Regions from separate parts of the Virgibacillus sp. Bac330 genome, predicted to be linked through region 3. Evidence: riboswitches for the same ligand, from Rfam matches in the RefSeq annotation. Region 3 holds a riboswitch; each other region holds the start of a gene.
The links. Region 3 has a riboswitch for S-adenosylmethionine ahead of D9780_RS18355 (methionine ABC transporter ATP-binding protein). Riboswitches for the same ligand answer to the same signal wherever they lie in the genome.
Positions count from the first base shown of each region.

Region 1 (4,293 bases), 1.5 Mb from region 3:
AGAAAAACTTGGTATGTGTCAAGTTTTTCTCGACATAGTTATAACCTCTATATTTCCAGCACTCTATTTATGTACATTTTTAGTGACCGCTACGGAAAAACACTACACTTCCCTTGGTCTGGCGCTTAGCTCCTCGAATAAAGAAGTCGCTTTTTTTCTGCGGCGTCTTCCCGCTACGCTTTCCTACAGGACAAGGAAAGTTACGTAAGTGAAACACCTCCATCATTTTCGAAGAGTCTCCGTGTTTTTCCTCCGTTAGCTTAACCGTATCAACTATAACACTCCTCAAACTTCCACTTAACGGGATGGAAAATCTTACAACTACCGAGTTATCGCTTGTTGGTCTGCTTATCACATTTCACAAACCAAAAACCTGAGAAAAAAGCATGATAGAAACCTCTTTCTTCCCCTTCCTTACAGTAAAACAAAAACATGACCTCTCCAGCGACCGAAAAGTCATGCTATTGCTCACTCTACTGCTGTTCTTTTACTAATGCAATTAATTCTTCTACTTTATCCGTTTTTTCCCAAGGAAATACAACATCTGTACGCCCAAAGTGACCATATGCAGCTGTATTTCTAAATATTGGCTGTTGTAAATCAAGCATACGAATAATCCCAGCAGGACGAAGGTCGAACAACTTCCTCACAGCTTGAACCAATACATCTTCACGAACGATTCCTGTTCCAAACGTATCAATAGCAATTGACACCGGTTCTGCTACACCAATTGCATAAGCTAGTTGAACTTCACAACTTTTAGCTAATTTTGCAGCGACAATGTTTTTTGCAACATATCTTGCTGCATAAGCGGCAGAACGATCTACTTTCGTTGCATCTTTACCACTAAATGCTCCACCGCCATGTCGTGCATAACCACCATACGTATCCACAATAATTTTTCTTCCAGTTAAACCTGCATCACCTTGTGGACCACCTATCACAAATCGCCCAGTTGGATTGATAAAGTATTTTGTTGTTTTATCTAACAAATGTGCTGGGACTACTGGAGAAATAACATGCTTCAGTAAATCTTGTTCAATTTGCTCCACAGTTACATCTTGATGGTGCTGCGTGGAAATGACGATGGTATCAACTCGAATAGGTTGCCCATCTTCTCCATATTCGATGGTTACTTGTGTTTTTCCATCTGGTCTCAAGTAATCTAAGATATGCCTTTTACGAACATCTGCCAAACGTTTAGCTAACTTATGTGCTAAAGAAATCGGTAGTGGCATTAATTCTTCCGTTTCATCGCAAGCGAATCCAAACATTAAACCTTGGTCACCAGCTCCAATAGCATCGATTTCTTGCTCGCTCATTCGTCCCTGTCTTGCTTCCAATGCCTTATTTACGCCTCCAGCAATGTCTGGAGATTGCTCATCTATTGCCGTTAATACAGCACAAGTTTTGGCATCAAAACCAAATTTTGCTCGCGTATAACCTATCTCTTCAACTGTTTTCCGTACGACTGCTGGGATATCAACATAAGTAGTCGTAGATATTTCACCTGCCACTAATACAAGACCTGTCGTAACGGTTGTCTCGCATGCAACACGTGCATAAGGGTCCGATTGTAATATTTCATCTAAGATAGCATCAGAAATTTGATCTGATATTTTATCAGGGTGACCTTCTGTTACAGATTCAGAAGTAAATAAACGTCGATTCGTAGCCATTTTGCTACTTCCTCCTTTAAAATCAGATACGGAACTCTATATAACGTGAAAATTTACTTAATTGGTGTTTTCTCTGACACACGATAAACAAAAGAAATCTAAAATGACATTATTATAAGATATGCATATATAATGACAAGAACAAATACTTCTAGTTATCCTGCGCTAGATTGCCTGTATCCATTCAACAATAGAAAAACTTGACTTAAACGCCAAGTTCCTATGGCGAAAGCGGTAGTCTTCCTTATACTATGAGCTTAAAATTTATACTTTTCTACAGTATAAAAAATCCCTTCCTGCTTATCATGAGGAAAGGGAATAGCGATCCTTTCGCTCTTATTGTTCAAGGTTTCGTATGACCTTGCATCAGGTTAGCACCTTTTCACAAATGCGTGATGGTTGCTGGGTTTCTTCGGGGCTGTCCCTCCACCAACTCTGAATAAGAGATCCGTTCGCAATTCAGCTTACCGAAATAGTAGGTTTCTGTCAATTAATTTGGGTGTATTTTCAATCACTTTACCAACATACTAGTAGAAAACTTAGCTTGTCACCAAGTCTTATGAGAAAGCCTTGTTTTTCTCTTAAATCTACAAAACCTAAAATTTGTACTTTTCTATAATGTAAGAAAAACCAGAGATGCATATAAATTCTTCTTTAATTTTTTATATTTCATCACATTTAGTATGGACTATTTGAATAAATGTGTTATACTATTTACAGATTAAACACATGAAATACGTTCTTCTTCCATGAACATGAATAAATTTGAGTTAAAAGGCAGGTATTTTTAATGAAAACGGTAGAAAAATCATTTGTAACCGAATTATATGCACATCCTCATTTGTTGTCGAATTTATCTGTACCACAACTTGTAGAAAAAATTTTAGCTAGAAATGAAGGAAAGTTATCAGCAACTGGTGCTGTTCAAGCTGAAACAGGAGCTTATACTGGTCGCTCTCCTAAAGATAAATTTATTGTAGAAGATGAAATGAGCGAAAAGTATGTTGATTGGGGAACGGTAAATCGGTCCGTTAACGAAGAGACTTTCAATAAGCTTTATCAAAAAGTCGTTGCCTATTTAAAAAACAAGTCGGAAATCTTTCATTTTAAAGGATATGCTGGAGCAGACCATGAATACCGTCTCCCTTTGCAAGTGATTAATGAATATGCATGGCACAATCTCTTTGCCAGACAATTATTTATCACACCTACGAAGGAAGAACTAGAAAAGCATCAGCCAGAATTTACTGTTATATCTGCACCAACATTTAAAGCTGACCCAAAAGTAGACGGTACAAATTCAGAAGCATTTATTCTGGTATCCTTTAAACAACGTATTGTATTAATAGGTGGAACGGAGTATGCTGGCGAAATTAAAAAATCTATTTTTTCCGTTATGAACTATTTATTACCACAACGTAATGTATTATCGATGCATTGCTCTGCTAACGTAGGTAATGAAGGTGACGTTGCCTTATTTTTTGGTTTGTCAGGAACAGGAAAAACTACGCTATCCGCTGACCCATATCGTCGTCTAATTGGTGATGATGAGCACGGTTGGGGTCCTAATGGTGTATTTAATATCGAGGGCGGATGTTACGCTAAATGTATCAATCTATCTCAGGAAAAGGAACCACAAATTTATGATGCCATTAAATTTGGTACAGTATTAGAAAACGTCGTTTTAGATGAACAATCTAGAATTCCTGATTATGATAACACAAGCTTAACAGAAAACACGCGCGCAGCATATCCGTTAGAGAACATGGATAATATTGCAATTCCTAGTATGGCAGGACACCCGAATACAATTATTTTTCTAACTGCAGATGCGTCCGGAACATTACCTCCAATTAGTAAATTAACAAAAGAACAGGCTATGTATCACTTTCTAAGTGGCTATACGAGTAAATTAGCAGGTACAGAAAGAGGCGTAACAGAACCACAGGCGACCTTTTCAGCTTGTTTCGGTTCTCCGTTCCTCCCGTTAGCACCATCTAAATATGCCGCTATGCTAGGGGAGAAAATTGATGCCTATCAATCAAATGTCTTCCTCGTTAATACTGGTTGGACAGGAGGATCCTACGGTGTAGGAAAGCGTATGAAGCTATCTTATACACGTGCTATGATTCATTCCGCTCTAGAAGGAGAATTACATGGCGTAGAAACAACAAAAGATCAAGTTTTCGGATTGGAGATTCCAATGCATGTGCCTGGAGTCCCAGATGAAGTATTAATTCCGAAAAACACGTGGCAAGATAAAGCCGCTTATGACCAAACAGCAAAACAGCTTGCAATGAAATTTCATGAGAATTTCAAACAATTTACGGAAGCTCGTGAAGATATTGCTAATGCTGGCCCTAGTTTTAAGGGTTAACTTATGTTTCCTCATCCCAAAAGGAATTTTATATAAAGTATTACCATAGCAGTTACTGCTGCATATCGACCTCAAAAAGAGGTCGATTTTTTTATTATCTAGGAAATTAAGAAAATTATAAAATTTAGCAGCTGTGGATAAACTTACTAAGTTATTTAGCCACGTCCAGCTCCAGCGCCCTAAGCTAAGTTATCATCGGTCGATCCGATCCCTGAGAGGAAGGTCGACTAAAAACGA
Region 1 is NZ_CP033048.1:1,032,423-1,036,715, reverse strand. It holds gene metK (methionine adenosyltransferase) at 474-1,679, opposite strand; SAM riboswitch class I at 2,013-2,125, opposite strand; gene pckA (phosphoenolpyruvate carboxykinase (ATP)) at 2,470-4,056, shown strand.
Region 1: another riboswitch for S-adenosylmethionine. It lies ahead of metK (methionine adenosyltransferase); the one in region 3 lies ahead of D9780_RS18355 (methionine ABC transporter ATP-binding protein).

Region 2 (4,293 bases), 470 kb from region 3:
CGGTCTGTTTCATTTGCTGTTTCTAAACCGTAAACGGCAAGGCATTTTTTACGCGCGTTTCCACTGTCTCTTAAAAAAGGAGAATGAAGTAGCCAATGGATAGCCTGTTTTTCATCTATAGGGATGGTTGCTTGTTCCCCTGTAGCCTTTGCTATTGCGTTTTCCAAAGTAATGAGCAGGTCATGAACAGACTCTAAGCCAACCGATAAGCGAATGGTTTCTTCTGTTGTCCCACTTGCGGCTAATTCTTCCGTTGTCAGCTGTTGATGTGTGGTAGATGCTGGGTGAATAATGAGCGATTTAGCATCACCTACATTAGCTACATGCGACCATAATTCAATTTGATCAATTAATTGTCTTCCAACTTCCCTTCCACCTTGAATACCGAACGTAATAATGGAACCAGCAGTACCGTCACGAAAGTATTTTTTTGTTAATGAATAGGAAGGATGATTGGACAAACCAGGATAATTAACCCATTCAATTGCTGGATGATCTGTTAAAAAAGCAGCAATTTTTTGTGCATTGTTCGTATGTTGTTGCATGCGTAAATGTAACGTTTCTAACCCTTGAAGCAACAAAAATGCGCTATGAGGGCTTAAACAAGCTCCAATATCACGAATTAATTGTACACGTAGTTTTGTAGCAAAAGCGGCAGGCCCAACATCAGTAAAGCGCAAGTCGTTGTAACTTGCATCAGGTTGGGTGAAACCTGGGAATTTATCGTGATTCCAATCAAACCTTCCTCCGTCTACAACTACCCCGCCAATCGTTGTTCCGTGACCACCAATCCATTTCGTTGCAGAATGGACAATAATATCCGCTCCCCATGCGAATGGTTTAACGAGGTAAGGGGCAAATGTATTATCTATAATTAAAGGGATATGGTGTGCATGTGCAATTGCTGCAATCGTTTCAATATCAAAAATTTGCAGGCTCGGATTTGTGATTGTTTCCCCAAAAATAGCTTTGGTTTTCTCAGTAATTGCAGCCTCTACTTCAATTGGGTTTGATCCATCTACGAATTTTACATGAATTCCATAACGAGGAAGTATATTAGCAAATAAATTGTATGTTCCACCGTAAAGATTGCTATCGGTAATAATTTCGTCCCCAGCACTTGCTACATTTAAAATAGCGAAAGTGATTGCGGCCATTCCAGAAGATGTAGCTACTGCAGCGACACCATCTTCTAGTTGGGCAATACGTTGTTCAAACGTATCTACAGTTGGATTACCAATTCGGGAGTATATATTTCCAGGTTCTTTTAATCCGAATAAGTTCTGTGCGTGTTCTGTATCGTTAAATACATAAGAAGTCGTTTGGTAAATAGGTACTGCTCTAGCTCCTGTTGCTGAATCGGGTATTTGCCCACCGTGAAGTAATGCAGTTTCTGGATCTTGCGTAAAAAAATGACTCATTGTTTTTCCTCCTTTAATTAAATGTGGAAATGGGCCTTCTGTTCCGTTAAAAGAAACAAGCTTACAAGAATAAATAGTGTGTATTTTGTTTGGTAAAAATTTAGAAGTAAGGTAGATGGCAAGGAAGAAATGAAAACAAAAATAAAGAACCCTCTTCCTAAGAAGAGGGTTCAAATATGCATTCCGTCCTCCTCTTATCTTCCAAACCTTATAATAGGTTTGTAGGATTTAGCACCGTAAAAAGCAAAAATGTTTGCTTTTAGGTTGCCGGGCTTCACAGGGCCTATTCCCTCCGCCACTCATAATAAGAGATGTTATTTAAATTACTGAAAATTATATAAGGTTCAAACGAATTTGTCAACGGTCATTTTATTAAACGGATTAACTGATTGTTTTTAATCAAGCGTTAGTTCGCTTTTTGAAATTGCTTTTTTGTAGGCTTTTGGTAACTAGCTAACAGATAGTTAATCAGTGCTAACCATATGAATAAAAATGCGATGAAGTGAGCAGAAGTGAATGGTTCATTATATAAAAACACTCCTATTAACAACATAAGTGTTGGTGCAAGGTATTGCAAAAAGCCGACTAAGGATAAAGAAATTCGTTTTGCTCCGCTTGCAAATAGTAATAAGGGTATTGCTGTAACTACGCCAGCACCTATTAGTAGCATGTTCGTCGTTGACAGAATGGTGCCCCATTGAAAAGTGCTTTGGGGAAGAAAGCATAAGAATAGAAGAGCAATTGGAGAGATTAACATTGTTTCGATTGTCAGTCCAATCATAGGTCCAATATCTATCTTTTTCTTTAACAAACCGTACAATCCAAAGCTCGTTGCTAGCAATAAAGATATCCAAGGAAATACGCCATAACTTATTGTCAAATAAAGGACGCCAATAGCTGCCATGATAAAGGAAATGGTCTGTCTAAAGGTGAAAGATTCCTTCAGCACAAGGATACCGAGCAAAATACTGATTAAAGGGTTAATATAATATCCTAGACTTGCTTGAATAACATGATCATTGTGCACCGCCCAAATAAATGTCAGCCAATTGAGACTAATAACAGTAGTTGCCATAAAAACGCCTATGAATTTTCGTCTGTTTTGCATTAATGCCTTCCATTCGCGAAGCAATTCATGCCACTTCCCAACACTGAGTACAATAATAATCATAAAAATAGCCGACCATATAATTCGATGTGCCAGCGTTTCGCCAGGTGAAACGGTCTCTAGTAACTTCCAATAAATGGGTAGAACTCCCCATAAAGCATAAGCTCCTAAAGTATGTATGATACCCGTTTTCTCTTGTGTAACGGACATGTTCTCCCTTCTTTCATGTGAAATAATATGGAGGTAAGAGATAAAAAAAGAAAATTCACGTTTACATACTGATGAGATCACTGTGAAGTTAAGCTTCTTTATTACAAAGAATGCATGCTGCTCCCCAGATGGATGTCAATATAATATAGTTATTCTAAATCTCTTTTGTAAGAAAAGCAAGAATAGTAAGTGAAAACAAAAGAGAACGATTTCATTATAGTTCGTATTCCACTAGAATATAAGATGGGCAAAAAGTTTCATTAGATAAACTTGTACTATAAAACAAGGAGGTAATTAGATGAATAAACGAAATCATAAACTGGAAACAGAAGTCATTCATGCAGGTTATGAAGCAGGGGGGTTGTATTTATTAGGAAGGCCGACTGAAGACGGGCTTGCCAGATGGCGCCGGTATACTCCAGTTGCAGAGCATGATTCCTAAAACTTTCGTTGCTTCGTTCCACTCGCGACGTTGCTAACCGGGCGCCCCAAGCCTTTGTTTTACTTTATAAAAAAACGATAGTGTCTTTTCGCCATAGGAATTAGCGACAAGCCAAGTCTTCCGTAGAAAAACATTAAAATGAAGGTTATAAGTAAAACAAGGGCTTTGGTCGTAAAATTTTTGTAAATCTATGTTTTGCTTATACATGAAAAGGGGATTTTTAAATACAATAGATAAAAAATGAATAACATGGTATGCTATAGTATTATGGGAGAGTACAAAAAAATGAAGTAAGGTTCGAGAAAGGGGGAAAGCTATGCAAATAGATCTATTTTCTTATCTGCTAAGCTTTATTTTAATATTAAATATTGCCTTAGGAATTTCTATTATCTTTCTTGAACGAAAAGATCCAACCTCAACTTGGGCTTGGCTAATGGTGTTATTGTTTATCCCAATTGTAGGGTTCATCCTGTATTTGATTTTTGGAAAACCAATTAGCAGAAGGCGTATTTTTACTTGGGATACAAAAAGTAGATTAGGCGTAAAAGCGGCGGTGCAATCGCAGTTGCGTGCGCTTGAAGAAGGAACTTTTGAATTTAAAAACAAAGACATTGCTCAATATGAAGACCTCTATTATTTACACTTACGCAACGACGATGCAATTTTTACCCATAATAATGAAGTGAAGATTTTTACAGATGGTAAGGAGAAATTTGAAGCCTTAATCAATGATTTAGAACAGGCTAGAGATCATATTCATTTGTTGTATTATATTGTTCGTAGTGACCAGCTCGGTCAAAGAATCGCTGATGTGTTAATAAAAAAAGCAAAAGAAGGTCTAGAAGTACGTATGTTGTTTGATGATATGGGGTCACGATCTTTAAGCCGAAAGTATATAAAGAAACTTCTTAATGCCGGTGTAGAAGTAGAAGCATTTTTTCCTCCTAAGATACCTAAAATTAATTTTAAAATAAATTATCGAAATCATCGTAAATTGGCCATTATTGACGGGAAAATAGGATATATTGGTGGCTTTAATATTGGTGATGAATATTTAGGAATGAATAAAAAATTTGGGTACTGGCGTGACACGCATTTGTGTATTTTCGGAG
Region 2 is NZ_CP033048.1:3,476,617-3,480,909, reverse strand. It holds gene D9780_RS16190 (O-acetylhomoserine aminocarboxypropyltransferase/cysteine synthase family protein) at 1-1,421, opposite strand, end outside; SAM riboswitch class I at 1,613-1,732, opposite strand; gene rarD (EamA family transporter RarD) at 1,828-2,739, opposite strand; gene D9780_RS21215 (hypothetical protein) at 3,038-3,181, shown strand; gene cls (cardiolipin synthase) at 3,504-4,293, shown strand, end outside.
Region 2: another riboswitch for S-adenosylmethionine. It lies ahead of D9780_RS16190 (O-acetylhomoserine aminocarboxypropyltransferase/cysteine synthase family protein); the one in region 3 lies ahead of D9780_RS18355 (methionine ABC transporter ATP-binding protein).

Region 3 (4,293 bases):
GAAGTAAAACAAAAATTAGCGCATCGTGGTGAGGATTTGTCAGAATTAGATCATTTTGGCGAGTTAGATGAAAAGCGTCGTCAACTGATTTCCGAAACAGAGCAGTTAAAAGCGAAGCGAAATGAAGTATCGAAACAAATCTCTGTACTAAAACGAGAAAAGCAAGATGCTGAGCTTGCGATTAAAGAAATGCGAGAAGTAGGCGACCAAATTGCTGAGTTGGATAGTGAATTAAAGCAAATTAATGAACATTTAGAACAAATCATGTTGTCTATTCCTAATATTCCTCATGAAAGTGTACCAATTGGTGAAGATGAAGACGATAATGTCGAGGTGCGGAGTTGGGGAGAGAAGACGCCATTTTCCTATGAGCCAAAGCCTCACTGGGATGTAGCAACAGACTTAGACATCGTTGACTTTGAACGAGCTGGCAAAGTGACTGGGAGCAGGTTTGTCTTTTATAAAGGACTTGGTGCAAGATTAGAGCGTGCATTATGGAACCTTATGTTAGATTTCCATGTGGATGAACATGGCTATGAAGAAATGTTGCCACCGCAAATTGTGAATCGAACTAGTATGACTGGGACTGGGCAATTACCTAAATTTGCTGAAGACGCCTTTAAACTAGAAGAATGGGATTATTATTTAGCTCCGACTGCAGAAGTGCCAGTAACAAATTATTATCGTGATGATATTTTAAAGATAGATGATTTACCGAAAAAATTCGCTGCATTTAGTAGCTGTTTTCGTTCTGAAGCAGGGTCTGCTGGCAGAGATACAAGAGGTCTGATTCGTCAGCATCAATTTAATAAAGTCGAGCTTGTCCATTTTGTTAAACCGGAAGAGTCCTATGAGACATTGGAAGTGTTAACAAACCATGCAGAGAAAATATTACAGTTACTAGAGCTTCCTTATCGTGTGATGAGTATGTGTACCGGAGATTTAGGCTTTACAGCTGCTAAGAAGTACGATATAGAAGTATGGATTCCTAGTCAGCATACGTATCGGGAAATTTCTTCTTGCTCTAATTTTGAAGACTTCCAGGCTAGACGGGCTAATATTCGTTTTCGTAGAGAAGCAAAAGCAAAACCAGAATTTGTGCATACTTTAAACGGTTCTGGATTGGCTATTGGTCGAACTGTTGCAGCTATATTGGAAAATTATCAGCAAGAGGATGGGACGGTTGTAATTCCAAAAGCATTGCGTCCATATATGGGAGGAAAAGAGGTCATCAAATAAGTGAATGCAACCATTTACGTGTGAGCCAAATGGTAAAAAGAAGAGCAAAGTCGTATTCTTAGTTTATTGACGACGACTGGAGGAACGGTTCATGTCGACGAGTTTTATTGCAATAACGGCATGGCGATAGCCAATCTTTTCTAAAAAAACTGTTTGACATGTAAAGGAAACCATAGTATGATTTAACACAATATCTTGTTTAAAAATAAATATAATAATTCTTCTTATTCAGAGAGGTGGAGGGAATTGGCCCTTAGAAGCCTCGGCAGCGGACTCGTAAGTAGTACTGTGCTAAATCCAACAAGCAAACATGCTTGAAAAATAAGAAGTGGAAACCAATAGATTGGAATTCCCTTCTTATTTCGTATAAGGAGGGATTTCTTTTTACCCAATAGGAAAGGATAGAATTTTCAGTTTACAATTTAAGCAAAACGATGGTGTTACTGCAAAAAAAATAACATACTTCTTATCAAGAGAGGTGGAGGGACTGGCCCTTAGAAGCCTCGGCAGCGGACTCATATGAGTACTGTGCCAAATCCAGCAAACAAGTAGTTTGCAAGATAAGAAGAGGAAATGTATGAATAATACCTCTTCTTATGGAAGGGGTATTTTTTATACTAAAAATGAAGAGTTTTAAAGTATAAGAAAAACTACGCCTTTCGCCATGAAATTAGGAGACAAGCCAAGTTTTAATACAAAATGATTAGAACATCTTTATTAATTGTGGCAAAGCTAGATGTATGGCAATTGTTTCACATGGAACAATTGCCATACAAAGCGATTTTAAGTGAAAAAGAATGGGGGATTGGTTCGATGATTATATTTGATCAGGTAACGAAAATTTATGAAGGAAAAGGTCATTCTGTAAAAGCATTACAAAACGTGGATTTACAGGTGAAAAAAGGAGAAATATATGGCGTGATTGGATTTAGTGGTGCAGGAAAAAGCTCGCTCATTCGCTGTGTAAATGCTTTAGAACGCCCGTCATCTGGAAGAGTAATCGTGGATGGGAAAAATCTCTTACAATTAACTGCAAAAGAAGTACGTGAAGCAAAACGAAATATCGGTATGATTTTTCAACATTTTAATCTTTTACATTCAAAAACAGTGTTTACGAATGTAGCGATGCCCCTACTAGTGGCAAAACGCCCTAAAGAGGAAGTGAGAAAAAGAGTATTAGAGTTACTCGCTTTTGTCGGTTTAGAAGATAAAGCAAACAGTTACCCCGATCAGCTATCTGGAGGGCAAAAGCAACGTGTAGGGATAGCCCGTGCTTTAGTGACGAATCCGAAAGTGCTTTTATGTGATGAGGCAACATCTGCACTTGATCCAGAAACAACAAAAGCTATTCTTCAACTGTTAAAACAGGTAAATCAAGCATATGGAGTGACGATTTTAATGATTACGCATGAGATGAGTGCCATTCGAGAGATTTGTGATCAGGTTGCTGTTTTAGATCAAGGAAAAATAGTGGAGTCGGGCAGTGTATTTCAAGTATTTTCAAAACCAAAAACAGCGATTGCTGCTAAGTTTGTACGTTCTGTGATGAATGACCATATACCAGAGTCGATTTATGCTTTACTTCGTGAACAGCGAGAAGACCGGCATATATATCGCATTGTGTTTGTCGGTAATAGTGCAGGCGAGCCTTTATTATCACAAGTTGCTAAAACGTATACCGTAGATGTCAATATACTGTATGGCAGCATTACAGAATTACAGGGGATTCCTTTTGGCAATTTAATCGTTCAATTTTCAGGTGCGGAGAAGGAGATGAAACGTGCTTTGCTACATATTCATCAACAAAAGGTTACTGTAAAGGAAGTGTTAGCAGATGTTAGTTGATCAGGAACAACTCTTACAAGCTATATGGGAAACGGTCGTCATGGTTGGCGTATCATTGATTTTCTCCTTTTTTATCGGATTGGTATTAGGTGTGTTACTAGTTGTAACGAGAAAGGGGCACCTTTTGGAAAATCAAATTATTTTCACTATATTAAACGCAGGAATAAATATATTTCGTTCTATCCCCTTCATTATTTTAATGGTAGCCGTTATCCCATTCACAAGACTGATTGTTGGTACTTCGATTGGAACTGCCGCTGCCATTGTGCCAATGATATTATTTGCTGGTCCTTATATTGCTAGATTAATTGAAAACTCGTTACTAGAAGTTGATCAAGGGGTTATAGAAGCAGCACAAGCCATGGGAGCAACGCCATGGCAGATTATGACTCGTTTTCTTTTACCAGAAGCATTAAGTTCTTTATTATTAGGCATTACGATTGCAACGATTGGTTTAGTAGGAGCTTCTGCAATGGCTGGGGCAGTTGGTGGTGGAGGCCTTGGTGATTTAGCTATAACATATGGCTACCAGCGTTTTGATACGGTTGTGATGCTCCTTACTGTAGGGATCCTTATTATTATGGTACAAGGATTACAGTCCCTCGGAAATTACTTAGCCAGACGAGTGCGACGAAGATAATAAAATTGACTGGGAACGTGGTAGGATATGCTCAGAGGAATACGTAGTAAGCATGAAAACAGGTGGATGAGTAAAAAACACTTGAAAATATATACGAGGAGAGTTTTTATGAAAAGATTAGCCATTTTATTCTCTTTATTGATTACACTGATTAGTATTAGCGCTTGTTCTAGCAGTGAAGCTACTTCTACAGTAAAAGTTGGTATTAGCGGTTCTGATACGACGATTTGGGATTATGTAGCGGAAAAAGCTAAGGAGGAAGGGATAAACGTAGAAATTGTTCGTTTCTCCGATTATGTGCAACCTAATTTGGCTTTGGCAGAAGGAGAGATTGATGCAAATGCATTCCAAACGGTTTCTTATTTTGATGCGTTTATAAAAGAACATGATTTAGATTTAACACCAATTGCCACGACGGTCATTGCTCCAATGGGGTTATATTCGGAGAAACATGGTACACCGGAGGATATACCTAAAGGAGGGACGATTGCTTTAGCAAAAGAAGCTACCAATATGGGAAGAGGGTTATCATTATTACAGGATGCAGGTTTGATTAAATTAGCGGAAGA
Region 3 is NZ_CP033048.1:3,951,110-3,955,402, forward strand. It holds gene serS (serine--tRNA ligase) at 1-1,239, shown strand, start outside; SAM riboswitch class I at 1,461-1,567, shown strand; SAM riboswitch class I at 1,703-1,806, shown strand; gene D9780_RS18355 (methionine ABC transporter ATP-binding protein) at 2,053-3,084, shown strand; gene D9780_RS18360 (methionine ABC transporter permease) at 3,074-3,724, shown strand; gene D9780_RS18365 (MetQ/NlpA family ABC transporter substrate-binding protein) at 3,833-4,293, shown strand, end outside.